3 regions of the Teredinibacter haidensis genome follow, and region 2 is predicted to be linked to each of the others. Evidence: predicted binding sites of a transcription regulator. Region 2 holds the regulator's gene; each other region holds the start of a gene.
What was found. Region 2 encodes FliA, which starts transcription of late flagellar genes. Its sites were predicted from a motif close to TAAAGTTATNNNNNNNNCGGCCGATANCC; they were not measured.

Region 1: H5715_RS06555 (DUF5610 domain-containing protein) is a predicted target of FliA. The motif match lies at 6,764-6,792, and genes of this name have one in related genera.
Region 3: pomA (flagellar motor protein PomA) is a predicted target of FliA. The motif match lies at 4,148-4,176, and genes of this name have one in related genera.

The regions. Positions count from the first base shown of each region.
Region 1 is NZ_CP060084.1:1,672,111-1,682,974, reverse strand. Features, by position in the region: gene H5715_RS06585 (glycosyltransferase family 39 protein) at 1-1,017, opposite strand, end outside; gene H5715_RS06580 (ArnT family glycosyltransferase) at 1,020-2,639, opposite strand; gene H5715_RS06575 (glycosyltransferase family 2 protein) at 2,717-3,718, opposite strand; gene H5715_RS06570 (lysylphosphatidylglycerol synthase transmembrane domain-containing protein) at 3,734-4,618, opposite strand; gene H5715_RS06565 (PP2C family protein-serine/threonine phosphatase) at 4,721-5,494, opposite strand; gene H5715_RS06560 (FHA domain-containing protein) at 5,840-6,727, shown strand; gene H5715_RS06555 (DUF5610 domain-containing protein) at 6,829-8,256, shown strand; gene H5715_RS06550 (glutaredoxin family protein) at 8,318-8,551, shown strand; gene H5715_RS06545 (alpha-ketoglutarate-dependent dioxygenase AlkB family protein) at 8,526-9,191, shown strand; gene H5715_RS06540 (response regulator) at 9,471-10,124, shown strand; gene uvrC (excinuclease ABC subunit UvrC) at 10,125-10,864, shown strand, end outside.
Region 2 is NZ_CP060084.1:2,325,195-2,336,058, forward strand. Features, by position in the region: gene H5715_RS08970 (chemotaxis protein CheW) at 1-208, opposite strand, end outside; gene H5715_RS08975 (ParA family protein) at 205-1,011, opposite strand; gene H5715_RS08980 (flagellar motor protein MotB) at 1,096-1,962, opposite strand; gene H5715_RS08985 (flagellar motor protein) at 1,985-2,725, opposite strand; gene H5715_RS08990 (protein-glutamate methylesterase/protein-glutamine glutaminase) at 2,737-3,873, opposite strand; gene H5715_RS08995 (chemotaxis protein CheA) at 3,900-6,089, opposite strand; gene H5715_RS09000 (protein phosphatase CheZ) at 6,167-6,961, opposite strand; gene cheY (chemotaxis response regulator CheY) at 6,981-7,367, opposite strand; gene H5715_RS09010 (RNA polymerase sigma factor FliA) at 7,535-8,260, opposite strand; gene H5715_RS09015 (MinD/ParA family protein) at 8,364-9,191, opposite strand; gene flhF (flagellar biosynthesis GTPase FlhF) at 9,267-10,745, opposite strand; gene flhA (flagellar biosynthesis protein FlhA) at 10,779-10,864, opposite strand, start outside.
Region 3 is NZ_CP060084.1:2,839,017-2,849,880, forward strand. Features, by position in the region: gene H5715_RS11205 (HNH endonuclease) at 1-457, opposite strand, end outside; gene H5715_RS11210 (hypothetical protein) at 600-893, opposite strand; gene H5715_RS11215 (PilZ domain-containing protein) at 1,635-2,219, opposite strand; gene H5715_RS11220 (flagellar motor protein MotB) at 2,219-3,205, opposite strand; gene pomA (flagellar motor protein PomA) at 3,224-3,985, opposite strand; gene H5715_RS11230 (exodeoxyribonuclease VII small subunit) at 4,269-4,517, shown strand; gene H5715_RS11235 (polyprenyl synthetase family protein) at 4,520-5,422, shown strand; gene hisI (phosphoribosyl-AMP cyclohydrolase) at 5,489-5,881, shown strand; gene H5715_RS11245 (phosphoribosyl-ATP diphosphatase) at 5,878-6,210, shown strand; gene tatA (twin-arginine translocase TatA/TatE family subunit) at 6,246-6,521, shown strand; gene tatB (Sec-independent protein translocase protein TatB) at 6,567-6,989, shown strand; gene tatC (twin-arginine translocase subunit TatC) at 6,986-7,747, shown strand; gene H5715_RS11265 (DNA-3-methyladenine glycosylase I) at 7,761-8,348, opposite strand; gene pip (prolyl aminopeptidase) at 8,480-9,451, shown strand; gene H5715_RS11275 (ATP-binding protein) at 9,546-10,835, opposite strand; gene H5715_RS11280 (response regulator) at 10,845-10,864, opposite strand, start outside.

The DNA of each region.
Region 1 (10,864 bases), 650 kb from region 2:
AAGGGACCAGTGAAAATAGTAGGCTTCATCGTAAAACAGACTGAAATGTGGCTGTAAAAGCACGGCGATGCGATAGGCCGTAATAAGTACAAGAAACACCCAGAAAGTAGTTGAAGCCCTTGCCCAAACGGGAATAACTGGAAGCTTTATCTGTGCGCTGCCAATTGCTACATTTGATTCGGGCGTTGGCGGAATAAAATAGTGTTTTAGCGTTTTAAATAATGCCAGCAAGCCGGTGATGTATAGCAGCGGCAGGGCTAACCGGTAGTCGTTTTTTTCTACCAGAAGCATTATGGGGGCAATAATAAGCAAGGCCAAAACAAACCAGTGCATTTTGTTGGATAAGCCCGCGTGCCAGCGTTGGGTTAAAGTAATGGCCGCCAGGCCGCAGATAATACCTAACGCACCACCGACTAAGGTATCGATAGGCCAGTGAATTCCCAGCCATATTCGGCTTAGTCCCACGGCAAATGCCGCCAATAAAACGACCACTTTTTGCCAGTGTTTTTGGCTGTAGTAATAAAGTACTGTTGCCATTAAAAATGCGGTAAGTGTGTGTCCTGATGGAAAACTGTGGTACTTGTAGCCTTTGCCAAATAGGTTAAAGCTACCGGCGTCCAATACGGCAGGGGGGCGCAGGAGGTCAAAAATATCTTTGAGGCTGTTCGAAGCAATACCGCCAATAATGGCGGCCAAAAAAACAAGCCAATGGAAACGAATATTTTTGGCACTGAATAAAAGAACAAGCGCTAGCAAAAAAGAGCCATCGCCAAACACAGTAATATTGTGCAACAGTGCCTCGGGTATTAATGCAGAGAGGCTGTTAATACTGTCAAACGCAAAATGATAGCCAGCTATACCATAGCCACCCGCAGCGCTAAGCAAAAGCAGGCTGGCAATACAGAGCAACTGAATTAGATTGTCTCTATGTGAATCCCACGTCGCCTCATGGGCCTCCTGGCAAAGCGCCATATGACGACTATTCAGCGTTTTAAAGTATTGGTAAATCGCCGTCATCGTTAAAGGCCTTCTCTTCCAGCGTTTGTGCTGGAAATTTCGAACATAATCAGCCCCCCCATTTGCCATATGGGTTTTGCTTCACTGTTTTCTAGTTGATTGGATACGTGTCGGTTAAGGCTGTCTACGCGGTCAACCCTTGTGATCGCCAGCTCCCCGTTTTGGGGGGCGCGCAGAGGCGTGATCCTCTCGCGGTAGACACTGAAGCTCGGCATATGCATTTTGTAGGCGACGACAGTTTCTTCTATACCCAGCGTCTGCTTGCGCTGTTCAATAAATTGTATTGCGCTGTGAATCGGAGCTTGTTGGAAATTGGACGCGACTTTAGCAAATACGGTGAAGGTAAAGCTGTTTAGGATAACGCCGACGATAACAAGCCTTTGCCAAGTCAGGAGCTTGGGCAGCAAGCTGGCAACAAGCATCAATGCAAACGCAACGATGGCAAAGATTGTATAGGAAACGGTAAAAATATCGTTGTGGCGAGATAAGGCCGCACCGTCATAACCGCGCGAACTTTCTGCTGCGATGGCAATAAGTTGGGGAAGAACTACCAGTAGTGCCATAAATGCAATAGGGAAAAGCGTGGACCAGCGCCTTCTGTGGAACAATTTTTTCTGGCGCGCAAAAAGGATAATTAGTGGGACGCAACCGTTCAGTATGTAGTGTGGCAGCTGTGTTTTTGAAAGAGAAAAAATCACGAAAAACACGGCAAACCAAATAAGCAGATAACGGCTTAAAGGGTCAGACAACTGCTGTTTGATCGGCTTGAATACCCCTGCGAGCAACCCGGTATAGGGTAGGACGATAAGAGGTAAGGTCAGCAGGTAATAAAATATTGTTCCGCCGTGGCTTTCGCGTGTTGCGGAAAAACGCTTTAGATTGTGTTCAACAATAAAGCCCTCGAAGAAGCCATTGCCTTGTTCCATATAAACAGCAATTACCCAGGGCGCCACCGTGCCAATATAGACTAACCAGCCTAGTGGGTTTAGGTAGGCGAGGTAGAGCTTTTTATCTACTCTACTTGTGATAAAAAAGATCAACGAGGTCAACAGGGGAACGACAACGCCTACGGGCCCCTTGGTTAAGGTAGCCAGAGCCATCCATAAGTAAATGCGGAGAACGAGCGAGGTTTTCTGATATTTGGTGTAGCGCCAAATATCAAAAATAGCCATACATAAGAATACGTTGAGTGTGGCATCGGCTATGGCAGCGCGGGAAATTAAGGCAATCCAAAGTGAATTGACTAAAAACAATGCTGCAATAAGTCCACGGGTTCGGCCGACAAATTCACGTACAAAACTGAAAACGGCAAACGTCCACAGACAAGCCATAAGCGCCGAAGGCAATCGAAATGCCCATTCATTAAAACCAAATACGCTGACACTACTCGCTTGTAGCCAATAGAAGAAAATAGGCTTGTCGTATCGGGGCTCTCCATCAAGGTAGGTGGCGGAGAAAATACCGCTTTCCAGCATTTCCCGCGTCGCCTCTGTAAATGCACCTTCATCTAAATCGAATAGGGGTACGGAACCTAGCCCCAGGAAAAAACTCAGTGCAATACATGCGTACAGGGCGAGAGGTGAGGTCAAAAAACGTCGTAGTTGCTGGCTTAGATGGTGCACGGTTTGATTGCTTTTCCATATTGTAGATAGATAAAAGGCGGCTAATAGCCGCCAACATTGAATACTTGTTGGAGTACCTATTGGGGAGGTTCTTTTTCCGTTACTTTATCGTCAAGCTCAAAATTCAACGGCTGCCTTACTTTATAGCTACTCACATTGGTGGTTTGGAAAAATATTCGGCTTAGTATTTCCGATAGTACACCGGTGGTTAAAAATTGCAGGGATGCAATAATCATAATGCTGGCAATCAACAGCATCGGTCGCTCACCGATGTTTTCACCGAGAATAAACTTAACAAACATTAGGTGTGCCATCATGCCACCGCCAATGACCCCAACCCACAAACCAATAGAGCCAAAAAAGTGGCCCGGACGTGCTCGGAATTTCAGGAAGAAAAATACGGTAACCAAATCAATCAATACGCGGAAAGTCCGTGTAATGCCGTATTTAGATTCTCCAGCCATACGCGCTCGGTGGTTAACAACGGTTTGGCCTATGCGATGAGGAGGGCACACAGTTGCCATCCAAATGGGAATGAATCGGTGCATTTCGCCGTAGAGACGAATTTGTTTGACCACGTCTGCGCGGTAGACCTTCAAGCTACAACCGTAGTCATCTAGCTTTACGCCGCTTACGCGCTGAATAAGCTTGTTCGCAATGCGCGAGGGCAGCTTGCGGGAGACGGCTGCGTCCTTGCGGTTTTTACGCCAGCCTTGCAGCAGGTCCAGATCTTTTTCCAGCAGCTCTTCAACCAGGCGTGGAATATCGGCTGGGTCGTTTTGCAGGTCGCCATCCATCGTCGCGATGAGTTCTGTTTCAGCTGCATCAATGCCTGCTTGCATAGCCGCTGTCTGGCCGAAGTTACGCTGTAGCTCGATATGCTTAAAACGATCACCAAAAGATTGAACGCACTCATTAACGTTAACTGCTGTTTTGTCGCGGCTTCCGTCGTTTACCAGAATGACATGCCAGTCTCCAGCGTAGGGTTCCAGCGCTGACTTGAGTGCTTCAAACAGTGGTAGAACATTTTCTTCTTCGTTGTAAACCGGAATAACAACAGTAAGGCTTGGTAAATGCATAATAACGTGAAGACCTTATGTGGATGATGTTGGTGAGCGTTTGGACTCTAACAGAACAAAGCCTGCGATTCCCACGCAAATATTGATAATAAAGATGAACAGGTGGACATTGACCGCGGTTTTCACCAAGGGTTCTGATGCATATCCCAGCGGTAACAACGGCAGGGTAAAGGCAAGCTCAAAAGTCCCTGCGTTGGCAAAGCCTGTAATGGGCGAAAGTGCGCTGGCATCGGCAATGATAGTCGCAATCCATGCATGGTCAATGGGCAGATGACCAAGGGTCGAGGCTAGCAGGGCCAGGGCAAACAGTTTTACGCTCCAGATAACCACGCTGTAACAATATAAGGTTATCCATGTGCGCTGGTTTTCAATCAATGGCATGGCAAAGGCGATCTTTCCTACTCGTTTTCCCACTGCCTGTAAAAGATGCATCCCGAGTGGTAGAGAAACTACCAGGGCAATGGGGGCAATCACCGCATATTCGTCGAGCCAGAGGTTACCGGCAAAGAAAACGAGTAGGCACAGTAATACATGGGCATCGAACAGCCGAATCAGCAAGAGCGTTGCCATAGAGTATTTGATATCAATGTTGAGCTGGTGGCGACTGAGAGCCGGCAAAGCCAGCTCGCCGAGACGCATAGGTAATAGAAAACTCACCGTATTGTGCACTAGGCTTACCGCCAGTATTTTTCGAAAAGGGCTGGGCTGTAGCCGGTTGAACGCATAGTGGATTCGACCGACTCGGGCAATGTGGCTGAAAACCACAAAAAGAGCTCCACCAATAACAAAGGTGACTGGGACACCGTTCCAACGCGATAAAGTTTCAATCCAGCCGTAGGAGACGTGCACCCATATACCCAGCCCGACGACCATCGTGGTGGCAAAGAGAATTTTTAGCAAATTGGACGCTTTAGTGGGCATTAAATTGGCTGTAATTGCTTGAGCTAGCGGTTGCTGAAATAGCGGCGCTTTATACCACAGATAGGGTGCCTGGCGCACCGTTTAGGGGATAATTTTGCTCAGAGTACTCGTCGTACTGTGGACAAGTCGAGCCAGTCCGCCAGGATTGGAAATGACCTGTACGGTAATATTATCGCGGCCGCCGTTGTTTAGCGCTGCCCGAATAAGGGTTTCAGTCGTATCGTTTACAGACGTTGTTTTGTTGAGAATACTGGTTATTTCCGTATCTGTAACGGCATCTGTTAAGCCGTCACTGCATAAAATTACCCATTGTGGATTGTGCCACTTGGCCGTTACCAACCCTACATCGACCTGTTCAAGATCCGTAGATCCAAGGCACTGCGTAATAATATTTTTTTCCGGGTGATTGTGCATTTCCTCCGGCGTGATTACGCCTGAGTCGACCAGATATTGCACATAGGAGTGATCTCTTGTCAGCTGGCGTAACGATTTAGGGCGAGAGGGATAGTAGCTGTAGGCACGGCTATCGCCGACCCAGCCGATATCGTATTCACTGCCTCTTGAGTGCAAGGCCACGACGGTAGAGCCCATGCCCGAGCCACCAACACCGCGATTAGCGGCTTCTAGCACAGCCTTGTGGCTGAGCTGAATGGCGTCGGAAAGGCAAACGCCTTTCGATAACTGCTCTTGAATCGTTTCACAAACAATTGCGCTGGCCACCTCACCAGCGGCGTGGCCACCCATGCCATCTGCAACAACCCAGGCCCCAAGAAATGGCATGCTCAAGTAGCTGTCTTCGTTATTGCTACGTTGAAGGCCGACATCCGTGGCTGCGTGAAAGTGGGTTAGTGGCATTGTGTATTCGCTTGTTTGACCTGCATGCAACGTTTTTTCGCCAGATTAAAGCAAAATGGCAGGAGTGTCTTCGAATCCGTACTTAAAATCGCGTTATTGCAGTGATTTTTCTTGTCGGGCGGTAATTAACTCTTGTGACTATTGGTATTTGGAGTTCCAATCATAGTTTTGATTAATATCCAACGGTTGAGTAATTAGTACTGTAATATTTCCTGACACTAATAACGATTAGATCTAAACTGTTAAGAATCTTTATTTATGCTTCGATAATAGATAATACAATTAGAATTGTGAAAGTTCTTTTACACATCTTTACTCAACAGCCCACAACCTACGTTCACCTCTATGCTGCAACTTTGTTTTAAAGATAAAAATCTTAAACCCATCTGGTTAGTCGATCCCGAGTACAGTATCGGCTCCGAGATTGCCTGTGACCTTACCATTGCGGACGGTCATCTGCGTCCTCAGCATGCCAAAATAAATGTTGTCGATAATCAGGCAAAGATCACAAATCTGATCGGCGATCACCTGATTAAAGTCAACGGTGTGCCAGTAGAGCGGGCGCGTGTACTTAACCACGGGGATATTCTTAACTTGGGTTTCAAGGAAGCCACAATAGTAGATTCTAGAATACAAAAAGTTCAACAAAATCAAGATAGTACGGATGAAAGCTCGCAGTGGACATTAACTCCTGTTGGTACCGCTCTAGCCGGAAGGGAGTTTGTTATTCACGGCGTAGCGATTCTTGGGCGCGCCAAAGAATGTGATATCAGTCTCGGCATCGCGCATTTATCCCGTAAGCACGCACGTTTGAAAGAAAGCGAAAGAGGGCTGCTTGTCGAGGACCTGAAATCGGCAAACGGAACCTTCGTGAATGGTCAGCGCATTGAGAAGGCTGTATTGAAGCCTGGCGATCAGGTTCGATTCGATACCCTGTCTTTTCAGGTTTCTGGTCCCCAGCCAGATCTGGAATCTACAACCGTCAGACCTGTTCTGCGTGTTGCCGAGATGAAGGTGCGTCACACCCCTGGAGGAGTCGCTGACAAACCCGCCACGCACGGTATTGGTGAGTCTCGCTCCCATGTTCGTGCAAAGCTACCGCCACAGCATCCTGTTTATACGGGTGGCAATGGCAACGCAATATCCGAACAAGGTAAGGGTGGGAAGTTTGGCATGTGGCTCTTTCTCGCGGTAGCATTATGTGCCGCGGTTTGGTTTTACCTTCGTTATTAGTGTTAAAGCACAGCCTGCTTAAGAACCAAATACTATTGAAGTTAGCCCTCAGATGGCCGAAATGAGGGTTATAACTAAAGGATTGTATTTGGAGCCACCTAATGATCCACCTTCCGACTCAGTATACTGGCACTCCGCCCAGTCAAAGCGGCCATACCACAACGCAGATTTCCAGTACAACGGATCAAAGCACCACGGTGGAGGCTCAGAGTGAAGGTCGTACCACGACTATTAGTGCTCGCTTATCTACTTCCTATAGCTACACAGAAACGCGCTACACACCTGCGACGCCGCCTGGGCCGCCTGTCACCTACGGTGCACCGGTAACCACATCGGATCTCCGCTCCCCAACCCTTGGCGGTAGCGATGTGCAGGCCACGTCGAATGTTGCCGAGCCAACAAGTAGCGATAAAAGCCCCGGTGCCGCAACGATTCTCGCCTTTATCGAGCAGCGTATTGCCACAGACGTATCGGATGGCCTGCCGCAAGAAGAGCTGCAGTCGCGGCTGCAGGCCGGTTTCGAGGGTTTCAGGCAGGGATACAACGAGGCCATTCAGCAGCTCCAGGATATGGGACTGTACGAAGGTGACGTTAAACGCGCTGTTGAGCAAACCTTTAATCAGGTCGCTGCCGGGTTTGCTGAAATGGCAGACAAATACGGCCTTGAAAATCCTGCGGCAGATGTAGCTCTGTACGAACTAGAAAATATTGAAGCTCCGGCTACGGCATCGGCTTCCGATGCAGCGCCAACTGTGCCGAGCACCCCGTTAGAAGCGTTCCAGCCGCTGGTGGATGAACTCACCGGCAATCAGGAAGCTGAAACGCTGTCGGCGCTGATACAGCCAACGCAAGATTTTTACACACGTATGGACGAGGAGAAATCCGAGAGTAGGCAGTACAGCCTACGTTTAAGAACCAACGATGGTGATCTGGTTACTATAAACAGTTACGCCGACCAGGGTCAGCGAGAGCAGAGTGTTGGCACGGCATCGGGAACCTCGAGCCAGAAAGATAGCGCTGGTATGGAAGATTTCCGTATATCTGTTGATGGCGATTTGGATGCCGCAGAATTAAGCGCAATTAACGATCTGCTCGGTCAGTTGAGCGATATTGCCGACACCTTCTTTACCGGCGACGTCTACGAAGCCTATGAAAAGGCACTTGAAATTGGTTACGACAGCGATGAAATTGCGCGCTTTTCCCTAGATCTGACTCAGGTGGAATACAGTCGAATCGAGAGCACTTACGGTGCGGTTGCCAACGCTGAGAGTGATCAGCTGCGCGTTGGCAGCAGCAATCGGCACTACTCGCCCGAGGGGATTGATAACCGAGTGGCGCGAATGAGCGATTTTATTCAGCAATTGGAAAGCGTGCGCGAAGCGTCCAACCGCGTCGGTTTTCAGCCAGATCAACTACCTGAAATTTCGGAGTTTGCCGGCAGGGGCCGTTTTGGTGATCATCCACACTTCCCGCAATTCAAGCCGTTCATGGGGCAAATGTTCGGTGCATTAGGGCGATTGCACGCATAAGCAAACTGCTCCCGCCAGCCGTGGTGGTGTAAACTTGGTGCTTCACGAGGAACACACCACCATGCAAAGCCTGATTTTATATAGCACGCTTGGTTGCCACCTGTGCGACTTGGCAAAGAATGTTATCGCTAACTCTTGCAGCGCCCAGCCCGAGTGGGTGGATATTGCAGAAGATGAAGAGCTACTGGCATTGTACGGTACCCGCATTCCCGTCGTAAAAGCTCGCGAATCCAACCGGGAGATCGGTTGGCCCTTCGACGAAGCGCGTTTTGAACAGTGGTACAACACTCTCTAATCCCATGCAGGAAGACCTGTTTTCATCACAAACTGAGCAGCCCCAGGTTTTTGAATTGGGTGATAGCTGCAGGCTTGTTTACGTTAAAAACTGGCTACCTCAAGATGAGGCTCAGCACTTAATGGGGCAGTTGCGATCGCAGCTTCCCTGGCAGCAACCCTACATTACCGTAGCGGGTAAAAAAACGCGCATTCCACGCATGCAGTGTTGGTTTGGCGATAAGGGTGCGGCACTGCGCTATTCAGCCCAAACCTTTGAACCACTGCCCTGGGATAAGCGCCTGAGCACAATTAAAAATCGCCTTCAAGACACATTCCAGTCACCCTATAACAGCGTGTTAGCCAATTTGTACCGGGATGGTGCAGATGCAGTGGGTTGGCACGCCGACAACGAAAGAGAGCTGGGCTCAACACCGGTAATCGCGTCCGTAAGCCTAGGAGAGACTCGCAAATTCCTCATAAAACCAAGAGCTGGTGTGGACGGTAACCGATGCGAATTTTATTTGGGTTCGGGAGATGCATTGATTATGAGCGGCAACTTTCAGCGTAACTGGTTACATTCATTACCAAAAACTCGAAAACCTGTTGGTGAGCGGATAAATCTCACCTACCGAAATGTGCTGGTACAAAAAGAGGTATAACGTGTATTATGTAGTTATTCGCGCCAATCTGCTGCTGTTTTTGAGTTGAAGCAAACCCACTAATGCTTGGCTGATCATATCTCTCATTGAGGGGAGCATCGGTCATTATTAGACTAGGCATACATCGAGCTGAATGGTACATTGTCCCTTTAGGGTAAACCCAACGAAAGTAGGGCTCAGACTGGAGTTATCTGATCCAAAAAAAGCAACTACCTTAAAACCATAATAAGTCAGCGTGCTTAGATAGATTGGTCTGACATAAATACGGGGAGTGAATGGGTGACACGTATATTGGTCGCTGACGACCACGATTTAGTGCGTATGGGACTTGTACGCATGCTTGAAGATGTCGAAGGTTTTGAAGTCGTCGGTGAAGCTAAAACCGGTGAGCAGGCAGTTACACTTGCGCGGGAATTGTGCCCGGAGATCGTCTTGATGGACGTTAAAATGCCTGGGATCGGTGGAATGGAAGCTACTCGAAAAATACTGATCGCCTGCGATTCCACAAAAGTGATAGCAGTAACAGCCCTTTCCGACGATATGTTTCCAGAGCGCCTGATGAAAGCCGGGGCATCTGGTTATGTCACCAAGGGTTCTGGGTTCGACGAAATCGTTGACGCCGTTAATACGGTTTTGGCAGGTGATCTGTACATGAGCAGCAAGGTGGCTCAGCAGCTTGCATTACGGAATTTTACGGGTAACAAGGGCGATGTTTCCCCCTTCGAGAAACTGTCGGAGCGAGAGCTACAAACGGCCATCATGATTGCAAATGGCTCAAAGGTTCAGGAAATAGCTGATTCCTTTTGTGTTAGCCCCAAAACCGTTAACAGCTACCGCTACCGTATTTTCGACAAGCTGAGTATAAACAGTGACGTAGAGCTAGCCTTACTTGCGGTCAAACATAAAATTCTGGATGTAGATAGCCTCACCTAAATGGTTGACGACCAGCCCCCAACATCAAACCCTGATGCAAAAAAAATATTAGGGTTTGATCATAAAACCTTCCTGAAAAATCTCACAAGCAAGCCCGGCGTTTATCAAATGTATGATAAAAACGGGGCTATTCTTTACGTGGGTAAAGCAAAAAACCTTAAAAAGCGGGTATCCAGCTATTTCCGTGGCTCTGGCTTAACAACAAAAACCGTCGCACTCGTTAGCCGAATACACAATATCGAAATCACCGTTGCTCCCAGCGAGGCAGAAGCCCTTGTGCTGGAGCACAACTTAATAAAAGCACAAAAGCCACCGTTTAATATTTTATTAAGAGACGATAAATCCTTCCCCTATATTTATTTGTCCGACGGAGAAGATCATCCGCGCTTATCGTTGCATCGCGGCAGCAAAAAGAAACGAGGGCGCTATTTTGGGCCTTTCCCCAATGTCAGTGCGGTAAGGGAAAGCCTGAATTTTTTGCAGAAAGTATTTGGCGTTCGGCAGTGTGAGGACAGCGTCTACCGCAATCGCACGCGGCCGTGTTTACTGTATCAAATTGAACGTTGTTCCGGCCCCTGCGTTAATAAAATAAGCGATCACGATTACGCCGCAGATGTAGAGCAAACAGCGCTGTTTCTGGAAGGAAAAAACGATAACTTACACCAATCGTTAGTGACACTTATGGAACGTGCTTCGAGCGATTTACATTTCGAGCAGGCCGCCATTTACCGAGACCGAAT
Region 2 (10,864 bases):
CGGGTTGCTCTGCTACAGGTCGCTTATTAACCGGCTTGGGCTGAACCCGAAGAGAACTGACCTCAGGAGGCTGAAGTGGTTTCTCTGACAGTTGAACAGAAGAGGGCTTAGCGTTAACTTTTGGGTTATCTTCAACCGCAATGTCGTCATCCCGCAACAGTTCGGTAAAATAATCCAGCAGAGAATCCTGATTACTGCCGTCACTCATAACTCACCACCACTGGTCGCCGTTTTTTTACAAACTTTTCCGCCGCTCTCCAAAAACTGAAACAAGGAACGGTAAGCCAACACACTGCGGGATGAAGCATCAAAAAGATGCGGTGGCATACCCGCTTTACTGGCATCGCGCAAACGGGTATCAATGGGTATTTTCCCCGCCCACACCTCTTCGCCGAAGTTATTACGAATTGTACGCAGGCTGGTCACACTGGCCTGTGTTCTTCGATCATACATGGTCGGCACAATGTGGTAATACAATTCGCTCTTGCGCGAACGTTTCATCATATTCAGGGTATGTAAAATTCGCTCCAAACCTTTGATTGCCAGGAATTCGGTTTGCACGGGAATAATTAATCGACTGCAGGCGGCGATCGCGTTCACCATTAACACCCCCAACTGTGGCGGGCAATCTATAATCGCCAGCTCATACTCGTCGAAAATAGTCGATAAACTTTTGGACAACACCAAGCCCATGCCATCACCAATTGCTTTTCTTTCCAGTGTTGCCAGTGGGGTTGACGCTGGTAACACGTGCAAACCCGAAAACGGTGTAGTCAGCGTAATTTTTTCGACCAGGTTATGCGTAATATGCGCACGCTGCTCAAACAAGGTGAAAGTTGATTCAGTGAGGGTGTCCGGATTTTGTCGAAAGTAGCTGGTAAGAGAACCGTGCGGATCGAGGTCGACCAGCAAAACACGCTTACCCTGCTCGGCAGCCAAACCACCAAGAGCAATACTGGTGGTCGTTTTACCCACGCCACCTTTTTGATTTGCGACTGTCCAAACCTGCACGAAGTTACCCGATAAAAAATGTCAAAAATCCAGAAGATAAAAAGCTTTTTCCCACAATAGCCCATACAAGGCAATTACCGTGCCTTACCCTCTTCCTTTTGGGTCACTGGTGAATAACAAGCCTCCGTTAGGGAGTTTTATCGGCTCGATAACGTTTTCCTGAAGCCCTCCTTGCGGTTCTTCCATTGCATCAGGAGCTAACGGCTGCACCTGCTCTTCCATATCCGGCAATATCGCTTCGCCGGATTCAGCCATCACACGCGCCGCGCCTTCCCGAGGTGTTTCTGCCTTGCTGCGCGCAACGCGCAATACCACCCGTCTATTTTTCGCACGCCCCTGTGCAGTTGAGTTGTCATCAACCGGTTGATATTCACCATAGCCAGTAGCCGATAAGCGCGTCGGGTCAACACCGGTGTATGCCAATAAATTGACTATCGCAACGGCTCGCGCGGAAGACAACTGCCAATTACTTTGGTAGCGCTCGGTTCGTATGGGAATGTTATCCGTGTGGCCGCTAACCGCTACGGCATTTTGAAATGGGGCAAGTACGTCAGCGACATCGGCAAATATCTGCTTAGCTTCAGCGCTTGGGTCTGCACTGCCCGAATTGAACAGCAAGTTGGCGTTAATCTCCAGCTCGACCCAGTCTTCATTTCCCCAAACAGACACCGAGCCGTCAATAATCATCTTTTCTAACAAGGTTTCCAGTTCCGCTTCCAGGCTATCCAGTGACACCAGCTCGGTTTGCTGCTGGGCATCTACCGGCTGACCCGCCTGCGAAGAAAAAGCAGACTGAAGCGTGCTGGACAATATACGGTATTTATTCTCGTTGACCTGTGATACGGAGTACATCACCACAAAAAATGCGAACAGCAGCGTAACAAAATCGGAATAGGAGACCAACCAGCGTTCGTGGTTAATTTTGGTTTCTATAGGGTTGCGTCGTCTCATGGCACGTTCCGAAGCGACCACGCTAGTGGAGGTATCCACTTAGTTTCATTTCGATCGCTTTTGGGTTTTCGCCGTCGGCAATAGCAATAATGCCTTCTATCAGCAGCTCACGAAACTGAGACTGTTCTTTAATGCAGGATTTTAATTTGTTGGCGATCGGTAATAATAATAAGTTGGCAAAAGCAACGCCGTAAATCGTTGCCACAAAGGCAACGGCGATACCTGGCCCTAATTCTGCAGGGTCAGCCAAATGCTGCATCACGTGAATCAAACCCATGACAGCACCAATAATACCTATAGTCGGTGCATAGCCGCCCATACTTTCATAAAACTGAACGGCATCGTGATCACGCTGCTCAGCCACAATCAGATCAGTTTCCAAAACATGGCGAATGACATCTGGCTCGCTGCCATCGACCAATAAACGTAAACCCTTTTTGGAGAAGGCATCGCTTTCGCGCTCGGCAATATTTTCCAGGCCCAAGAGGCCCTCTTTACGGGCAGATCTGGCCCAGCCAACTACACGCTTTATGCCCAGCTGAAATTTTTGGCGAGGAGGTTTGAAGATCCATTTAAACAGAGACATTGCCCTGCGTAAACCATTGAACGGGGTTTGCAGTATAGCGGCTCCGAATGTGCCGCCCACGACAATAATCGCTGCAGGACCATTTGCAAGAGAGTTCCATGAGCCGCCTTCCAGGAAGTTTCCGCCGAGAAGTGCAGCAAACCCGATAATAACGCCGAGGACACTAAGAAAATCCATCGAGCCTCCCGCTACAAATCACTGATTAAGCGAGAAGAGAATTCTCCCAAAGACAGAACCTCGTCTGACAAATTGGCTTTAGCAACCGCCGCAGGCATACCGTAAACAATAGAGGACGCCTGATCCTGCGACCAAAGGACAGCCCCCTTGTCTTTTAATATTCGCGCACCATCACAACCATCGGAGCCCATACCAGTCAATACGATTGCCAGCACCTTCTCATGATAAAAATTAGCAATCGAAGCAAAGGTAATATCGACACAGGGCTTGTAATTAACTCGATCATCACCCGCAATAATTTTTATAGCGCTCCCTGTGCGATCTAGCATCATTTGCATTCCACCAGGAGCGATCAAAACACTGCCGGGGGCTAACTTATCGCCACTTTGTGCTTCTTTCACTGTCACTGCCGATAATCTGTTCAAACGTTCGGCAAACGCTTTAGTAAAATTCTCTGGCATATGCTGTACCACCAAAAGGGCGGCGGGAAAATTTGCTGGTAATTGAGTAATAATATCGGAGAGAGCGACCGGCCCTCCGGTTGAAGCCCCAATAACAACTAACTTTACTTTGCCTTTAAGGTTTCGTTTTTCTGAGCGAGGGCGGTGCGGTTGCGCTGCTGATTTTTCTGTTGGTGCAGTTCTGCTGGCTATTCGCTCCCTTAACGCAGCCGTTTTTTCTCTTGCCCGCTGGGAGCGAACGTTTGCTTCGGCGGCTAGCTCATCGGTAGAGCGGACTGGTGCAATGTTTGCCTGACTCGCAAACGTGATAAGTTTTTCGTGTAACCTGCGCTTGAGTAAATCCGAATTTTTTGACACTTCCGCAAAATTTTTCGGAATAAAGTCAACGGCACCAGCATCCAGCGCTTCCAGAGTAATATTTGCGCCTTCATAGGTCATAGAGGAGAACATAACAATGGGTACCGGACGCTCGGCCATAATAGCGCGCACAGCAGAAACACCATCGAGTAACGGCATTTCGTAATCCATGGAGATGATATCGGGCTGCAGACTGGCGGCTTTTTCAATCGCTTCCTGCCCATTAGCCGCTATACCAACAACCTTAAGTTCGGGGCATTCATTAATAATTTCTTTCAAGCGGTGCTGAAAGAAGCTGGAATCATCGACAACTAAAACCTTATATGGCACGAGTCCTCCTCTGCATTTCGATTGACTCAGGCATTGCCCGCATAGCGTTTAAGCATGCTCGGTACATCGAGAATAAGCGCTATTGTTCCATCACCAGTAATGGTTGCACCGGCCATTCCGGGGGTTCCGTGCAACATTTTCCCCAATGGTTTAATAACCACTTCTTCTTGACCAATCAGCGCATCTACAACAAAGCCTACCCGCTTTGTACCCACAGAGACGATGACAACATGTCCTTCTTCTGGCAATCCAACTGACGTATTATTTTTCACTAACCAGCGTTTTAAATGGAAAATGGGAATGGCCTTATCGCGAATGGTGATACATTCCTGTCCATCGACGATATGGCTCTTGGTGAGATCCATATGAAAAATTTCATTCACACTTACTAGCGGTAAAGCAAATGTTTGTCGGCCAAGCATAATCATTAAGGTTGGCATAATCGCAAGAGTTAAAGGCACCTTGATACGAATGCAGGTGCCCCGATCAATTTTCGAATCAATTTCTATAGAGCCGTTTAGCTGGGTGATTTTGGTTTTCACCACATCCATACCCACACCACGACCCGAGACATCGGAAATTTCTTTTTTGGTAGAAAATCCCGGTGCAAATATCAGATTAAACGCTTCGCTATCGCTAAGTCGAGCAGCGGCATCCGCATCGTATAATCCTTTCTCAACGGCTTTTTCACGCAGCATATCGGGATCCATTCCACCGCCATCATCAGAAATAGAGAGCATAATATGATCGCCCTCCTGCTCTGCTGCCAAAATAACTTTTCCGACTCGCGATTTGCCTTTTGCTTCACGTACTGCGGGCAATTCAATTCCATGGTCAACAGAGTTTCTCACTAGGTGAACCAGCGGATCAGCTAGTGCTTCCACCAAGTTTTTATCCAGATCGGTCTCTTCTCCTTCCAGATCAAGACCAATTTCTTTTTTCAGATTACGCGCAAGATCTCGCACCACTCGTGGAAAACGGCCAAACACCTTTTTGATCGGCTGCATGCGTGTTTTCATAACCGAGGTCTGTAGATCGGCTGTTACAACATCCAGGTTGGCCACGGCTTTCTGCATGGACTCATCAGCAGATTCCAGCCCCAGACGTACCAAGCGATTACGTACCAAGACCAGTTCGCCGACCATATTCATAATATCGTCGAGCCGCTGAGTATCGACCCTTACGGTCGTTTCAGCACTGGGGGCAGCCTGCCCTGAAGCTTCACGGGTTTTTGGTGCCGCTGCTCGGACGGGTGCTTTCGCAGCTGCAGGTACTGCCTTAACGGCAGGTTTTGCCTTCTCGGCAGGCTTCGGCGTATGGGCTGACTCCTGCGTTTTTTGCGTTGGAGCGGCTGCAGAAGACTCAGGAACCGTAGGCCCTTTGCCCTTACCGTGTAATTGGTCGAGAAGATCTTCGAACTCGTCATCGTTGATCAACTCAGGCGTTGTTGGGCTGGGCTGTTTCCCCGGCGCTTTCCCCGAACCGTGCAGCTGGTCTAGTAGGCTTTCAAACTCATCCGGCGATATTTCATCGCTATCCAATTTTCCCCTCGTGACGGGTGTCGGCAACACAGGAGAGTCACCAGAGGGGCCTTTACCGCTACCGTGCAGCTGATCCAATAATGCTTCAAATTCATCTTCAGAAATTTCTTCAGAACCGGAAGATGCTACCGGCGCGGATGCCGGCTTCGTTTCTTTAGTCTCGCCGGTGATCGCATCGAGAAAACCTTCAAATTCATCATCGGTGATGTCGATATCACCGCTTCCACTCGCGACCGGCTCCGCACGATCCTCTACCGCTGGAGTCGGCTCGACCACAGCAAGATCTTCACCGGAGACAAGCCTTTCAAGAGCATTAATCAGCAGTGGATCTGCGGGCTCGGGAGTTTCCCGAGCAGACACCTGAGCAAACTGAGCATTTACCGCATCCAAAGCCTGGAGTACAACATCCATCAGCTCTGGGGTCACTTCCCGCTGGCCGTTGCGCAAAATATCGAATAAATTTTCAGTTACATGGCAGCAATCCACCATCGAATTTAACTGCAGAAAACCCGCCCCACCCTTTACCGTGTGAAAACCGCGAAAAATGGCATTGAGCAAATCCCGGTCGTCAGGCTTCTGCTCAAGGTCTACTAACTGTTCAGATAGCAGCTCGATTATTTCTCCAGCTTCGACAAGGAAGTCCTGTAGGATATCTTCATCTTCGCCAAATGCCATTCAATGCTCCTTTAAACCGGCGGTCATTTCCGACCGGTTAACTGTCTATTACACACGTTTAGATTCCAATGATGGACCTAAAACCCCAAACTCGATAACAGGTCATCTACATCGTCCTGCCCCGAAACCACATCATCGCGTCTGTCTGCATGAATTTGTGGCCCTTCGGCTACACTATTGTTCTTTTCTGGGAGACTTTGTTTATCACTCCCTTCGCTCGCCATGCCGGTAACCTGCTCCACCTGACCGGCAATACGCATCAAATTAACCAGCTCATCTTCTACATCGGTGACCAGACTAATCACCTTTTTTAATACCTGCCCGGTCAGATCCTGGAAGCCCTGCTCCAGAATAATATCCTGCAGGGATTTGTTTAGCTGCACAGTACCTTCTTCCATTTGGTCAAGAAAATCGCCCATCTGGTTATACAGTTCTTTAAATTCTTCCTTGGAAATTTCCCGACGCTTTAAACGGTGCCATTCATCGCGTAAACGCGTTGCTTCCTGCCCTAGATTCATCGCGATAGGGGCAACAGCTTCAACTTTATCCATCGTTTTATCAGCCGCTTCCTGCGTCATTCTAATAACGTAGTTAAGTCGACTGGAGGCATCCCGAATTTCCGATTGATTGATTTCGGGAGGCTCGGCTTCTAAATCGGCATCAACATTGAAGTTAACGATTGCATTATGCAGCGCCCGGGTGAGCTGGCCGACACTGGTAAAAATATGTTTATCTCTGGCTTCAACTAACCCGTGTATAAGCGCGGAAGCTTCACCGTAGTTGTCGCTTTGGAGCTTCTCCACAAGGCGAGTAGAGCATTCCTCTAACTGCGACAAAAATTCCTCATTGTGGGAATGTTCATTTATATCCATTGACTGATCCGCCTGGCTGCTAGCCCTCTACGCGCTCAAAAATCTTATCGATTTTTTCTTTTAATACCTGTGCTGTAAACGGTTTAACAACGTAACCGTTTACGCCAGCCTGGGCGGCTTCAATAATTTGATCCCGTTTGGCTTCTGCCGTAACCATTAGCACTGGTAGGCTCACCAGCTTCGCATCAGCCCTGACTTCTTTGAGCAGGTCGATACCGGTCATTCCTGGCATATTCCAGTCGGTAACTAAAAAATCAAAATCGCCACTGCGCAGCATTGGCAATGCCGTTGTACCGTCATCAGCTTCCTGGGTGTTAGTAAACCCAAGGTCGCGAAGTAAATTTTTGATGATGCGCCTCATTGTCGAAAAGTCGTCAACAATCAGGATTTTCATGTTTTTGTCCAATTCAACCTCCGTTACCCAAATGTGTTTCTTGGCAATCTGCTAGTTATCGTATGTTCCAATAGCTTTGATGCCATAGTAATTTTTAGAATCTCTGGTTAAGTTTAGTCGTAGATTACAAGTCGGCCAGTTTAAGTGACATATTTTTGGCAATACCTTGATCTCACACTTTAATCATTCCGGTGCCAATCTGTAAGCCTGGAACGCAATCGCAACGCCGCCTGACTATGTATCTGGCTCACCCTTGATTCTGACACCCCCAAGACCTGACCTATCTCTTTAAGATTTAGCTCTTGATCATAATAGAGTGATAGCACAAGCTGCTCTCGCTCAGGTAAATCTCGTATCGCCTTTGCCAGCGCCGCCTGAAGTGCTCCGCGCTGCGCGCCCTCTGCCGGCCCCAGAAGAGCTTCACTTAGCTCTGGCTGGCTGAGGCGAGACTCGTCGTCTTCGTAAGTTTCTTCCAAACTGAATAAGCGTGTGGAGGTACTGTCGCGCAGAATGCTGTGGTACTCATCAAGCGACATGTCTAATTCTTGTGCAATTTCGCCATCTTTGGCATCGCGCCCCAAGCGCGATTCCAGCCTGGTTATTGCCTCGGATACCCGTCGTGTATTTCGGTGCACGGAGCGTGGCGCCCAGTCGCCCCGGCGCATTTCATCAACGATGGCCCCGCGAATACGAATTCCCGCATAGGTTTCAAAACTTGCGCCTTTAGTAGCGTCGTATTTTTGTGACGCCTCCAGCAGCCCCACCATTCCAGCCTGAATAAGGTCATCCACCTGAACACTGGAAGGCATGCGAGCCATGATGTGGTACGCAATACGGCTGACCAAGTGCAAATAATCTTCGACCTTGATTTGGGGTACCGCTTCCTGCGTTTGCTCATATACCATTAAATTATCTACCGCGGTAACTGACATAAAACATACGCAAATAATAATGTGAAATTTCTGTTAGGGGTGGGCGACCACTGGGGCTTACCATTGGGAAACGTTCCTAATACCCACTGACATCAGCGGTAAGTAAGCGCTCCAAAAAGAATTCCAAATGGCCTCGTGCGCTGGCTTGCACCGGCCACTGGTCTATTTTTTGAGCCATTGCCCGCACGGCATTCGCTGCTTTCGATCGTGGGGCAAACTGAATAAGTGGTTGGCGTTTCTGTACCGCTTTGCGAACGTTTTCGTCGAAAGGCACATTTCCAAGGTATTGCAGCGAAGCATCTAAAAATCGCTCACAAACAGCATTTAACTTATTAAATAAGTTAATGCCTTCCTGGTTGCTGCGGGTCATATTGGCAATTACGCGAAAACGAAAAACACCGTGATCAACATTGAGGATCTTGATAAGTGCATAGGCATCGGTAATGGACGATGGCTCGTCGCAAACAACAATGATGGCCTCTTGCGCAGCACGTACGAAACTCACAACGGTATCGGAAATACCGGCGGCGGTATCAATTACCAAAACATCCATCTGTTCGCTCAATTCATTAAACGCGTAGATCAATGCCGCATGTTCTTGCGGTGACAGCGCCGTCATTTGCTGCACACCTGAAGACGCCGGTACAACTTTTACACCGCCGGGACCGTTTAATAAAACGTCTCTTAGCGTTTTACTGCCATCGAGCACATCGGCAATGGTGTAGCGAGCCTGTAACCCCAGCAATACGTCAACATTGGCCAATCCTAGATCGGCATCCATTAACACAACCCGGCGGTTTAGCTCGGCCAACGCAACGCTGAGGTTAACCGACATATTGGTTTTGCCTACACCACCCTTGCCGCCGGTAACAGCAATTACTTTAATTGGTCGGTTAGCACTCATACGGTTGTTTACTCGTTTAGAACTTGGCTCCACCAAGTATAGATGACGTTTTTCACGCTGCAGCCCTTGCACCGATTAACCTCCATTAAAAGCGGAAATTGGTTGTTCTGTAGTCGTTTTTAACAATCCAACGGCCGCAGCGACTAATTGATGACCACTGGCACAGCGGATGTCTTTGGGGATTTCCTGTCCATCGGTGGTATAGGCGACAGGAAGTTGTCGCTCCAGTACAACACTGATGGCTTCACCCAGGCTCGCCGACTCATCAAGCTTGGTAAGAACGCAGGCATCAACACCATGCTGCGAGTTATAGGCGTGGGTAGAGGCCTTCATGGTTTGAACCTGACTGTTGCACGCCATAACCAGCACTCGCTTAATAGCTGCACAGGTATCTAGCTTGCGCAGCTGATCCTTGAGCATAGGGTCTCCATGGCGAAAGCCTGCGGTATCGACCAGAATCAAAGGGAACTGGCGCAAGGAGGAGAGAATGGTGACAAGACTGTTTTCTCCGTCCACAGCGCGTACAGGAACGTTCAGGATCCGACCCAGCGAACGCAGCTGATCGTAAGCTCCCACCCGGTAGGTATCGGTTGTTACCAGTGCCACTTTCCCCGGCCCGTGTTCAAGCACGTAGCGTGCGGCTAGCTTGGCGATGGTGGTGGTTTTACCCACACCGGTCTGCCCGACGAAGGCGAAAATTCCACCCTGCTGGATAATATCGCCGCCAGCAACAGGAATATCTTTGGCCAACCGCGCCATACAGTCACGCCAAGCTTTACTCACTTTGCTGTGATGCCCGCACTCTTGTATCAACCGCTGGCCCAGACTTTCGGGTATTCCCAAGCGATTCATATGCTCGTGTAAAACAGTGAACCCCGCGGGTAATTTAATTTGTGAAGGTATTTCCAAAGGCTGCTCGCGTTGTGTCATTCTCCACAGCTGCTGCTCCAGAATCATACGCATATCCGCCAGTTCGCTCTGCAGGGTTTCCAAACGTTCATCCTGTTCAGAACCACTATTTTCTACTGGCTGGACTGCTGCACGCGCTGCGGCTACAGGTCGCGGCCGCATTTCTGGCTGCGGCTGTACGCTTGCAGGCTCGGCATAGCGCTGAGGCGTGGGCAGCTCGCTAATAGGTCTTTCGCTTTCTTTAGCGCGACGTTTCGCATCCAGCATACGCTCACGAGCACGCTCAATTTCCTGGGCAATTTTTGCGCCACGACCGATAGGGGCCTGGTTAGGCTCGTTCGATTCAACGCGACCGGAATACTGCGCAGCGGCACGATCTACTTCGGCTTGAGCATGCCAGGCCGAATCACTTTCCATCGCCCGATCCAGATCAGCATCGAAGTGACTGCCAAATTCCCGTCGCACATCGATACCCCGTGTGGGTAAATCCGGCTCCATGGAGGTGACAACTTCCACGCCTCCGGCAACTTTTTGGCTGGAAAGTATAACGGCCTCTGCCCCCATCTCTTCTCGCACAAGATCCAATGCCCTGCGCATGGTGGGCGCAACAAATCGCTTAACCAGATTATTGCCTGTAGCTTGCATGGTGTCTCTCCTGCTGGGTTAAACCTTAGGGGTTTAACCGCTTAGTACTTCGCCGCCAACACTGACGTCTATGGTGATTTGCTTGTTATCCGGCACTTCGTTGTAGGCCAGCACACGCA
Region 3 (10,864 bases), 510 kb from region 2:
GCCGGTAAGGTAACGCCAATAATTCCATACTAATTTCAGAAAGTAGCGAGCCCCCTTTGCGCTGATTGCAGCGCTTACAGGAGGCGACAACATTCTCCCACTTATCCTTGCCTCCACGACTGGTCGGATGAACATGGTCTCGCGACAAATAAGAGAACTCAAAATACGAACCACAGTACAGGCACTGATAATTATCACGGGAAAAAAGTGCGCTATTTGATAGTGGGGGATTGCGCCGGAGAGGCGCCATGCGGCTACCCTCACAGGCAATAATCGCAGGCAACGGAATAACGGTTTGCCTTCCGGTCATTCGGGAATAGCCTCCTCGGGCTTTTTTTACCACCCCCCCCAAAGTCCAACCAATTATTCCGCGAGCATACAGACAGGCCGTTTCCTTCCAACTTAACCACTCGATGGGTTGGCCCGCCATATTTAATCGCAGTATTTTCGCTTCCATAATATTATCCAGTGATTTACAAAAATCACAGCTCAGCCATCTAAGCATAGACCAACGATAGAACCACATCGTCGATTTTAAGGAGCATAAAATCGTTAACAGGAAAATAATCGGCCGGTTAATACGTAGCCCAACTAACGCTTTAGCACCACTTTCGGTTGTAGCGAATAACACTCGGCTCGGCTCGGCCACCATAACGAAAAAACCCGCCGAGCAGCGCTGGGCGGGGGTTTTGAATTGGAGCATCATAGGCGTTGCGAAGGTAACTAAACCGTTGACTCTCCCACCTCGGTGAAGAGTAGTCGCTGGGGTAGCTCGATAGCGCCGAACCATTACGGACACCTGCCACTCGTCTGCTTAAGTACTTGAAGATAACTCTCCTCGTTCCGACCACACCGGAATCAGTACAGTGTAAACCCTTGTCAATATTGGCCATTCACTCTCTCCGGATATTACTCCATCCTAAAGAGGTGTCAAGTCGCAGAAACGCGACCCTCTTTGCATTTTTACACTCTTGGCTTGAACATACTTTGTGACAACTAAGAGACTATGTTTTAAATATTTCGTTGCCATCAAGCTGCTCTTATAGAACATTTGAATTTTACATTTCTGTAGTTACAGAAACGAGTATGGCCACTAGAGCAAGCTTCAATTAAAGCCTGTAATACAACAGCGCCCTAAAGCCAAGCAGCATTATCGTAGCTCCACACTAATGTAAAAATAGATAGCCAAGGAGATGAGCTTTCACTAAGTTTTCTTCTCTGATGATATGCACCGCAAGCACGGTCACGTGCTTTAACCACAATATAACAACATCGGCTAACAAGAATATCTATTATTAGAAATGGCAAATATAAAAGAAGTGTTTACGAGTAGGGGATGGAAACAAAATGGGATCTATAACGTAAAACGCCGCGACCTTTACGGTCGCGGCGAACTCACAGGATTTTACCCTGATTCCTTTAAGGTACTATGTGGCATCGCTCCAAGCTGTTCCCTGCCGCAGATCCATCTGCTGCGTCCTTGACAGCGTGCATTCTAAGGAATTTACCAATAAAAAACAGAGGCACATGTCGCTTTTTCTTGTGAGATATCTCCCACAAAAATAAAAACCGGGGCGAACCAACGCTCACGACCGCACTGTCTGCAGCGCTGAAGCTAGGTACAGCACCGAATATTAGTATACGACGTCACGTAAATTTTTTAACTGCGAGCCCTGCGTCCGCACAATGTGTTGTATTAGCGCTTCCTGATCCTTCTTGCTCATGCCAAAGAAGTCCAATCGCCAGTAATAGCTCTCACCATCACCATTGGGCGAACAACCAACAACCCTTCCGTTAGTCTCTATGCGTAAATTGCCCGGCGACAAAGTTATATGCATCCTCAGGCTCGAGCCTTCCTCTATTTCTTCATTGTTGACAAAGCCTATCCCACACGCTGAGATATTAGCTTCTTTCACCTTGTGGGCAATACGAGAAATGGTGTGGCTATCCATTAATAGATGGTTGACGATTCGTTCAAGCTTTTGATTGAACAGGCCTATAAGCTCTGCAACTTTTGGATTCTCGTCTTCAACCTCCGATAACAGCAGCTCTATTGTTGCATCCTGCTCTTCAGTTACGTCCAGAAGGCTTGCCATGCGCCCGCCCTCGTCGGACGCGTCTTCCTCCTGCAGAGGATCGTGGTGAGAGTGTTGCAACACCTCGTAACCAATACCCACAGTTTCATCAATACGAAAATATCGCCGCCGCTCATCGTGCATTAGAAAATCTCTTCAGGTTCCAGATCGAACAAATATTCCGGAGCAATATCCAGCTCTCGCAGTATATCGGCCCCCTCTTTATCATCTTTCAAAAGCTTCAAGTCTTCTTCTTCCAGCTCGTTTTCCAGCCCCTGTTTTACTAGAATTTCTACCCGTCGATTGCGAGCACGGTTTTCGGCTGAATCGTTAGGGGCAAGAGGAACCGTATCGGCAAAGCCCGATATTTCAAAACGTCTTTCCGCTACATCTCCACCCACCATAAGTTCATGGGCGACAGAAACAGCGCGCGAAGATGATAACTCCCAGTTAGAGCGAAAGCGACTCGTGCGAATGGGTACATCGTCGGTGTGCCCCTGGACTTCGATCTTGCCTTTTTTAAGCGCAAGTACTGCACGCACCTCCCGCATAACGTCCCTGTAGGATGGAGCCATATCAGCGGAGCCTGAAATGAAAGACCCCTTTTCTCGAATACGAATAATGATAAGTCGCCCACGGGTTTCAATCTCTACCTGCCCGGCAGCTATCTGTTCGTGCAGCGCTCCCGCCAACTCGTAAGCATCCTCTTCTGTTTGTTTTAGCAACTCTTCAAGCTGCTGCTTAACCCGCAGCTTTACTCCGGCATCATAGCCCTCATCCCCCTGTTCGATATCGAACTCCTCCACACAGTACTGCTCCATCGACATTTCAGTAATGTCCTGTGTCTTCTGCCAGATCTCATTGATGGGCGTCGGCTCTGGGCGACCGGGGCTAAACTCCTGGGCAATAATGCTGGTCCCCTTAGGGATATCCGTGACGCTCAGCTTGTTTTGCACGCCGAAAGCCTGAGCCATAGAGCCAGCCAAGCGTTTGAACTTCATTGCATCCATTTCAGAAAACGACAATAGCAGTACGAAGAAGCACATTAGCAACGACATTAAGTCAGCGAAAGTAGCAATCCAGGGCGGTAGCCCCGGTTTACATTTGCAGTCGTCCTCTTCATCGCTCATGATTCAATCACCGGAATTTTACTCTGCGCCTTCAACAACACGTTTTCCCTCGGGTAAATAGTTACGCAGCATCGAGTCGATTACTCTCGGGTTTTGCCCACCCTGAATAGCCAGCAACGCATCGATAACGAGGCTTTTGATCATCGCCTCCTCTCCAGCACGCAGTTTTAATTTATCCGAAATAGGACCACACATAGCGTTGGCTATCACCGCGCCATAAAGCGTCGTTAGCAGAGCCACAGCCATAGCCGGGCCAATTGACTTGGGGTCATCCATATTCGCCAACATGGCAACCAAACCGATGAGGGTACCAATCATCCCCATCGCAGGTGCCATTTCGGCCATGGCAGCAAAAATGGAGGAACCAATTTCATGGCGTTCGGCAGCTTTATTTTTATCAATGGATAGCAGCGTTTTTACTACGTCGGGATCATGACCATCCACGAGTAACTGAATACCCCGCTGGAGAAAATCACTGCTCACTTCTTTACCCTCCAACGAGAGCAGGCCTCCCTTTCTGGCCTCGTCCGCCAACGACACAATTTCATCAATCAATTCGTTCGGGTCGGGTAGCTTGGTCGAAAAGCTTTTTCCCGCGACACCTACTGCCCCCAGAAACTGCCCAAGCCCGTATTTCGCCATAACTGCGAAAACTGTCCCCCCCACCACGATGACCAGCGATGGACCATTGACAAACATACCCAGCTCGCCACTCATCAACATGGAAACCACAATCAGTGCCAGTGCACCAACGAGCCCCACTATCGTTGCTAAATCCACAGAGTTATCCTCTCAAGGTTATAACTAGGCACTTTATGGTCCTGCAGGCCAATCAGGTGCTTATTACTTACTTCTAGTCTAGACACAATTCGCCTAAGGAGTAGGGTTATTATCCATACTTTGTTATGAATGACCCTGCTCTTTTGTCCCATCCCAAAAGATAGTTATCGGCCTCTAACCCGATTGTTTTAATCGTACGAAACACATCAGTTGAGCATTGACCCCCCTAGCTTGCTCAGGTATGTTTGCGCCAAACACCGCAGGCTCCAGAGGCACAATTAACGTGGCGACGAAAAAAACACCGAATTTTGAGAAATCTTTAGAGGATCTAGAAACCCTAGTATCGAAGCTAGAAAGCGGCGATCTGTCACTGGAAGACTCCCTAAAAACCTTTGAGCAGGGTATTAAGCTAACCCGTAACTGCCAAACCGCGTTGCAGGAAGCAGAGCAGAAAGTAGCGATACTGTTGCAGCAGGATAACGGCGAGCACAGCAGCGAACCTTTCGAGCTGGAAAGCAAGGCCGCAGAATAGGCATGGCGGACCTACAAGCATTTATGGCGCAGCAACAGTCGCGCACATCGAAACGATTACTCGATAGTCTTTCTGGTGAGTTTATATCCCCCAATGCCACTGAAGCCGATAACCAGCTTCTAGATGCCATGCGCTACAGCCTGCTTAATGGAGGCAAGCGCATTCGCCCAGTACTAGTTACCGCCGCCGCCCACGCCCTAGCAGAACCAAACGCCGCCACCGACACCTACGCAGCAGCCATAGAATGCATTCACGCCTACAGCCTGATCCACGACGACCTTCCAGCGATGGACAACGACAAGCTGCGCAGAGGCAAACCCACCTGCCATATTGCCTTCGGTGAAGCGACGGCAATCTTGGCGGGCGATGCGCTTCAGTGCCACGCGTTCGAACTGATTACCAGTAACAATGATATCGGTTCAGCGCAGGCCATAGCGGCACTTAAAGTACTTGCCGAGGCCTCCGGTGCAAAGGGAATGGTACTGGGCCAAGCCATTGATCTGGCCTCGGTTGAAAAAGCTCTTGCCCTACAACAACTACAGCTCATGCACCACCACAAAACCGGTGCTTTGATCGAAGCGTCCGTGGTGCTGGGTGGCATTTCCGTCAATGCCAGCGATGAACAACTACGAAAGCTAAAAGTCTACGCCAAAGCCATAGGCCTGGCTTTTCAGGTTAAGGACGATATTCTGGATGTAACCGCCGATACCGCCACTCTGGGCAAGCAACAGGGCGCCGACGCGGAACGCAACAAACCCACCTATGTTTCTTTATTGGGGCTTGAAGGTGCGATAGAAAAGGCTCAAGCTCTGCGGAATGAAGCATTGGAGGCTCTCAGCCCCTTCAACCAGGGCGCCCGTTATTTACGGCAATTGGCGCACTATATTGTTGACCGGGATCACTAGCTGATACGCCGCGACTCAACCCTCGCCCTAAACCCGGTATGCTTACCCTTTTTTAAAGAGCCCCCCATGACAGACAGCCAAGCATTTCTCGATGACATCACCTGGACAACAGAGGGGCTGGTACCGGCCATTGCGCAGGATGCCGCTACGGGAGAAATATTGATGATGGCCTGGATGAACCGAGAAGCCCTGGCGCTTACCGCAGAAAATGGCGTTGCCGTATACTGGTCGCGCTCGCGAAAAAAATTATGGCGCAAAGGTGAAAGTTCTGGCCATACGCAAAAGGTAAAAGAAGTTAAACTCGACTGTGACGCAGATGTTATTATTCTTGTCATCGAGCAACTGGGCGGTATCGCCTGCCATACGGGCCGACGTTCGTGTTTTTACCGAACACTAAAAGATGGTCAGTGGCAAGAAAACTCCGCTGTTATTAAAGACCCTAAAGAGATTTATTCATGAGCGACGTATTAGCTGCACTCGACAATGTACTGGCGGAGCGGAAAGCACAAGCCAACCCAGAAGCGTCCTATGTCGCTCAACTACACTACAAAGGGCTGAATAAAATTCTGGAAAAGGTCGGAGAGGAATGTACAGAAACCCTGATCGCCGCAAAAGATGTTGCCACCGATGGCACAACCGATAAACTGGTTTACGAAACTGCCGATTTATGGTTTCACTCCATGGTTATGCTCTCTCACCTCGGTGTCGGCTCATCCGATGTACTTAAAGAACTGGCCCGTCGTTTCGATCTCTCCGGGCTAGAAGAAAAAGCCAGCAGAGCTGGTTAACCCATTCATTAAACGATAAACACAGGTAACCTGTTATGGGCTTAGGTGGCATTAGCATTTGGCAACTTCTGATTGTTCTTGTAATTGTACTTTTACTGTTTGGCACCAAGCGGCTGCGCGGTCTTGGTGGCGACTTGGGTGGCGCTATCAAAGGCTTTAAAAAGGCCGTCAGCGACGACGACAAACAGGATGCGGATGCGGATGCGGATGCGGATGCGGATGCGAAAAAAGTAGAAACGAACGATTCCACTGTCAACGAAACCAAAACCAGAGAAAAACCCGAGAAAACTGAGAAGACCGAGAGCAAATAGAGTAGCGGCTTGTCAAAACGAGCCTAATGCACAGAGTTAATAGATATGTTCGATATGGGTTTTCTGGAAATCATGGTGATCGTCGTTATTGGGCTGGTGGTAATAGGCCCGGAGCGCCTGCCCGGTGCCATAAAAACTTGTGCCATCTGGATAAGTGTCGTACGCCGCAATATTACCGCTGCCCGCACAGAATTTGAAAAGCAGATTGGGGCCGATGATATTCGCCGCGAAATTCATAACGAGCAGGTATTGTCCTCGTTGCGAGCGGCCAAGGCAAAAAAAGACGAGCTGCAACAACAAATCCTTGGCGACCAACAAGCTCAGTCACCAGCAACAGGGGACGCTGGCGCTACCGTAGAGCATTCTGAAGGCGAAACCGCACCAACAACGGGGGAAGCTGGCGCAATGGCAGAGAGCTCCCAAGACGACACCGAACCAAGAGCGGATAAAAAAACCTCGAATATATGAGTTTATCAAAAGAAGAAACACTTCAAGAGCAACCGATGGTGCAGCATTTAATCGAGCTGCGCTCCCGTCTGATACGTTGCTTCCTGGCCATATTTATTGTGTTTCTGGCGCTGTTCAGCTTTGCCAATAATATTTATGAGTTTGTCGCCCAACCGCTACAAGAGCTACTGCCGGAAAATAGCCATATGATTGCCACAGAAGTGGCATCACCCTTTTTAACCCCATTTAAACTTACCCTTTTCGCCGCATTTTTCATCAGTATTCCGTTTGTTTTTTATCAGATTTGGGCATTTATAGCCCCCGCACTCTATAAAAACGAAAGGAAGTTGGCGCTACCACTACTTACCTCCAGCATTATACTTTTTTATGCGGGAATGGCGTTCGCCTACTATGTCGTTTTTCCACTCGTATTCGGTTTCTTTACTGTTATCGGCCCAGAAAGCGTTGCCGTAATGACGGATATCAGCAAATATCAGGCCTTTGTAATAAAACTGTTTTTCGCTTTTGGCGCTGCATTTGAAATTCCCGTCGCCACGATATTACTGATAACATCAGGGATACTGTCCCCCGCTCAGCTCGCTAACAAACGCCCCTATGTTGTTGTCGGCTGTTTCGTTATTGGCATGTTACTAACCCCTCCCGATATTATTTCCCAGGCACTGCTAGCCTTCCCCATGTGGTGCCTTTTTGAACTCGGCATTTTCTTTGGGCGCTTCTTTACACCCGAAAAAAACACTGATTCATCAGCCGAATCCTAGCTTGCGTCGTCAGTCACTTACATTTAGCCAGCTTCGCGCATTTTTTGTGGCAGTGGCAGTCAACCATGTGGTCATTTACCATTCCTACGGCCTGCATAAACGCATACACAATCGTCGGCCCGACAAAATTAAACCCTGCTTTTTTTAACGCCTTACTCATCTGTTCTGCGGCAAGAGTTGTCGTAGGAATCTCCGCCATGGACAGCCACTGATTATTCAGGGGCTGTCCGTCGACAAATTGCCAAAGAAATTCAGAAAAGCTCTGTTCACCTTGCATAAGTTTTAGATAGGCCCGTGCATTTTGGCGAGCGCTGTTAATCTTTAAGCGGTTACGAACAATTCCGGGATCCAGCCGTAACCGTTCAAGCTTTTTATCGGTATAACGCGCCATTTTTTCGGGGTCAAATTGGTCGAATGCCCGGCGATACCCCTCCCGTTTACGCAGTATTGTAATCCATGACAATCCCGCTTGGGCGCCATCCAATATCAGCTTTTCAAACAGCTCACGACTATCTCGAATGGGGACGCCCCACTCATTGTCATGATAATCTACATACAGGGGGTCATCCCCACACCAACCACAACGCTTTACTTGCACCACTGTGACTCACCTCGTTTATTTCCTACGGATTGCGCATACAAAATCGCACGAACGGACTAGAATGAAAAGGAGCCTGCAAAAGATGGAACATGCTGGCTAGTCATTTAAGGATAAAAACAACAGGGGCCGTTATGCAAATTCTGTTTCCGGAAATAAAACCTTACGCTCGCCACAACTTGGCTGTGGATGATACTCACACTCTCTACCTTGAAGAGTGCGGCTCGCGTGATGGAATTCCGGTTCTCTTTGTGCACGGTGGCCCCGGCGCTGGCTGCAGCACCCAGGATCGGCGATTTTTCGACCCAGAAAGATACCGCATTATCCTCTTCGATCAACGTGGTGCCGGACGCTCTCAGCCTCACGCAGAGCTGGAAAATAATACCACTCAGCATTTAGTGTCGGATATAGAAGCTATTCGCGAATATCTCAATATTGACCAATGGGTGCTTTTTGGTGGATCCTGGGGCTCAACTCTTAGCTTACTCTATGCTCAATCCTACCCCGAGAAAGTTCTGGGCTTGGTACTGAGGGGGGTTTTCTTATGTCGAGAAAAAGACCTCACCTGGTTTTACCAACAGGGCGCGGATCGAATTTTCCCCGATTACTGGAAAGACTTCGTCCACCCCATCCCTGAAGCTGAACGCGGCAATATGATCGAAGCTTTCTACAGAAAGCTGACCGCCAGCAATGAAATTGCCAAAATGGCAGCAGCCAAAGCCTGGTCTATCTGGGAGGGCCGGTGCGCAACATTGCGACCAAACCCCGAAGTGGTAAACAGTTTTGCCGACCCGCACCTCGCCTTGTCATTGGCGAGAATTGAGGCTCATTACTTTATTCATCAGGCCTTTATTCAGCCCAACCAGATTCTCGAAAATATGGCCCGCCTGGAAAAAATCCCCGGTATCATTATTCATGGCCGCTACGATATGGTATGCCCGCTGGACAATGCTGTGGAAGTGCACCGATTATGGGAAGAAGCCGAACTTCATATTATTCGCGATGCGGGCCACTCGTCGCGAGAACCCAGTATTGTCGATGCCCTGGTAAAAGCCACCAACGATATGTCTCTGCGACTTTCGGGAGATGGGGATCACACATCTTAACGGACTAGCAGCTTTACTGAAAATATAAGCCGGGCGGGGCCATCAATCCATTTTAACGCCGCATTGACAACGCAGATAGCTTTTCAACAACCTGCTAGGGCAACTTATAGGGTTGCGGCCAACGCAGCTCAAAACGCGCACCGCCCCACTTCGACTCGGATACTTTGGCGCTGCCGTTATGCCACTCCATAATACGACTGACAATAGAGAGGCCCAACCCAAAGCCACTTTTGTCAAAATTAGTATTCATTCGTAAACGTACAAACGAATTGAAGATGCGCAAACGATCTTCTTCCGGCACGCCAGGGCCGTCATCATCAACAAAAACAATATAGTCTTTTTCGTCTGCATCTAGCGTAATGCGAATTTTTGAATGGGTGTAGCGCTGCGCATTAGAAACAATATTGTGTAGCGCCCTCTCCATTAAATACCATTCGCAGAAGACCTCCTGCTCACCCATTTTATTTCGCATTTCATGTTTAATGGCTGCCGCTTGACGACCGCAACTTTTCACAACATCACGAACGAGCGCACCGTAATCGCCAGGCTGTAGATTTAATTTGGTCACCCCTTGCTCGAAGCCAGCATAGGTAAGCAGCCCATTAATCAAGCCCTCCATTTCACCTACATCTTCGCGAATGCTTGCCAACTTTCTCCCCTGCACAACACGATCCTCAATATCGGCAGCCATTTCTATCGCAAATTTCATTCGCGCCAAAGGGGTACGTAGCTCGTGGGAAACCGCATAAGTCATTTCTTTATGCGTACCAATGAGTTCTCGTATACGCTCTGCCATTCGGTTGAATGACTGGGCAAGCTCATAAACTGTTGAGTGGGCGCCAATATTTACCTGAGATGGTACGCCGTCTTTACCCAAGCGCTGAGTTTGCCTTTGCAACAAACGCAAATCTTTGGATAGCGGCCAAACCCAGAAGAAAATAACTAACGCAATGGACAGATAAAAAATAACCAGGAGCAACAAATAGAAAAAGTCTCCTCTACCGCTATTGATTTCCTGGCGAATACTCACAATTTGATCACTGGCGCGCAGTCGTTTGTAGCTTACTAAAGTTGTTTCACTTTCACTTAGGGTAACAATATCCCCCAAAAGGATCTGCTGCCCCAAACCAGAACCGGCAAATTCATCGGTACGAAAAAGCTCGAATTTGAGTTCCGCCGTGTCGGCAAATATTTTTACCCGCTCCTGGTATTTCTCCTGTGGAACAGATTCAAGCTCACTTTCCAGCAACCGGAAGAGACCGCCTACATAGCTATTAACTTCCGGTTCTGAGTGGTAGGCCTGCCATAACTTATCAACGCCCCAACCAATACCAACAATGGAAAATACAATTAAAAAATACAGTGAGGCGAATGCACGATTCATAAAAAGGGGTTACCAGGCATCTGCGACAA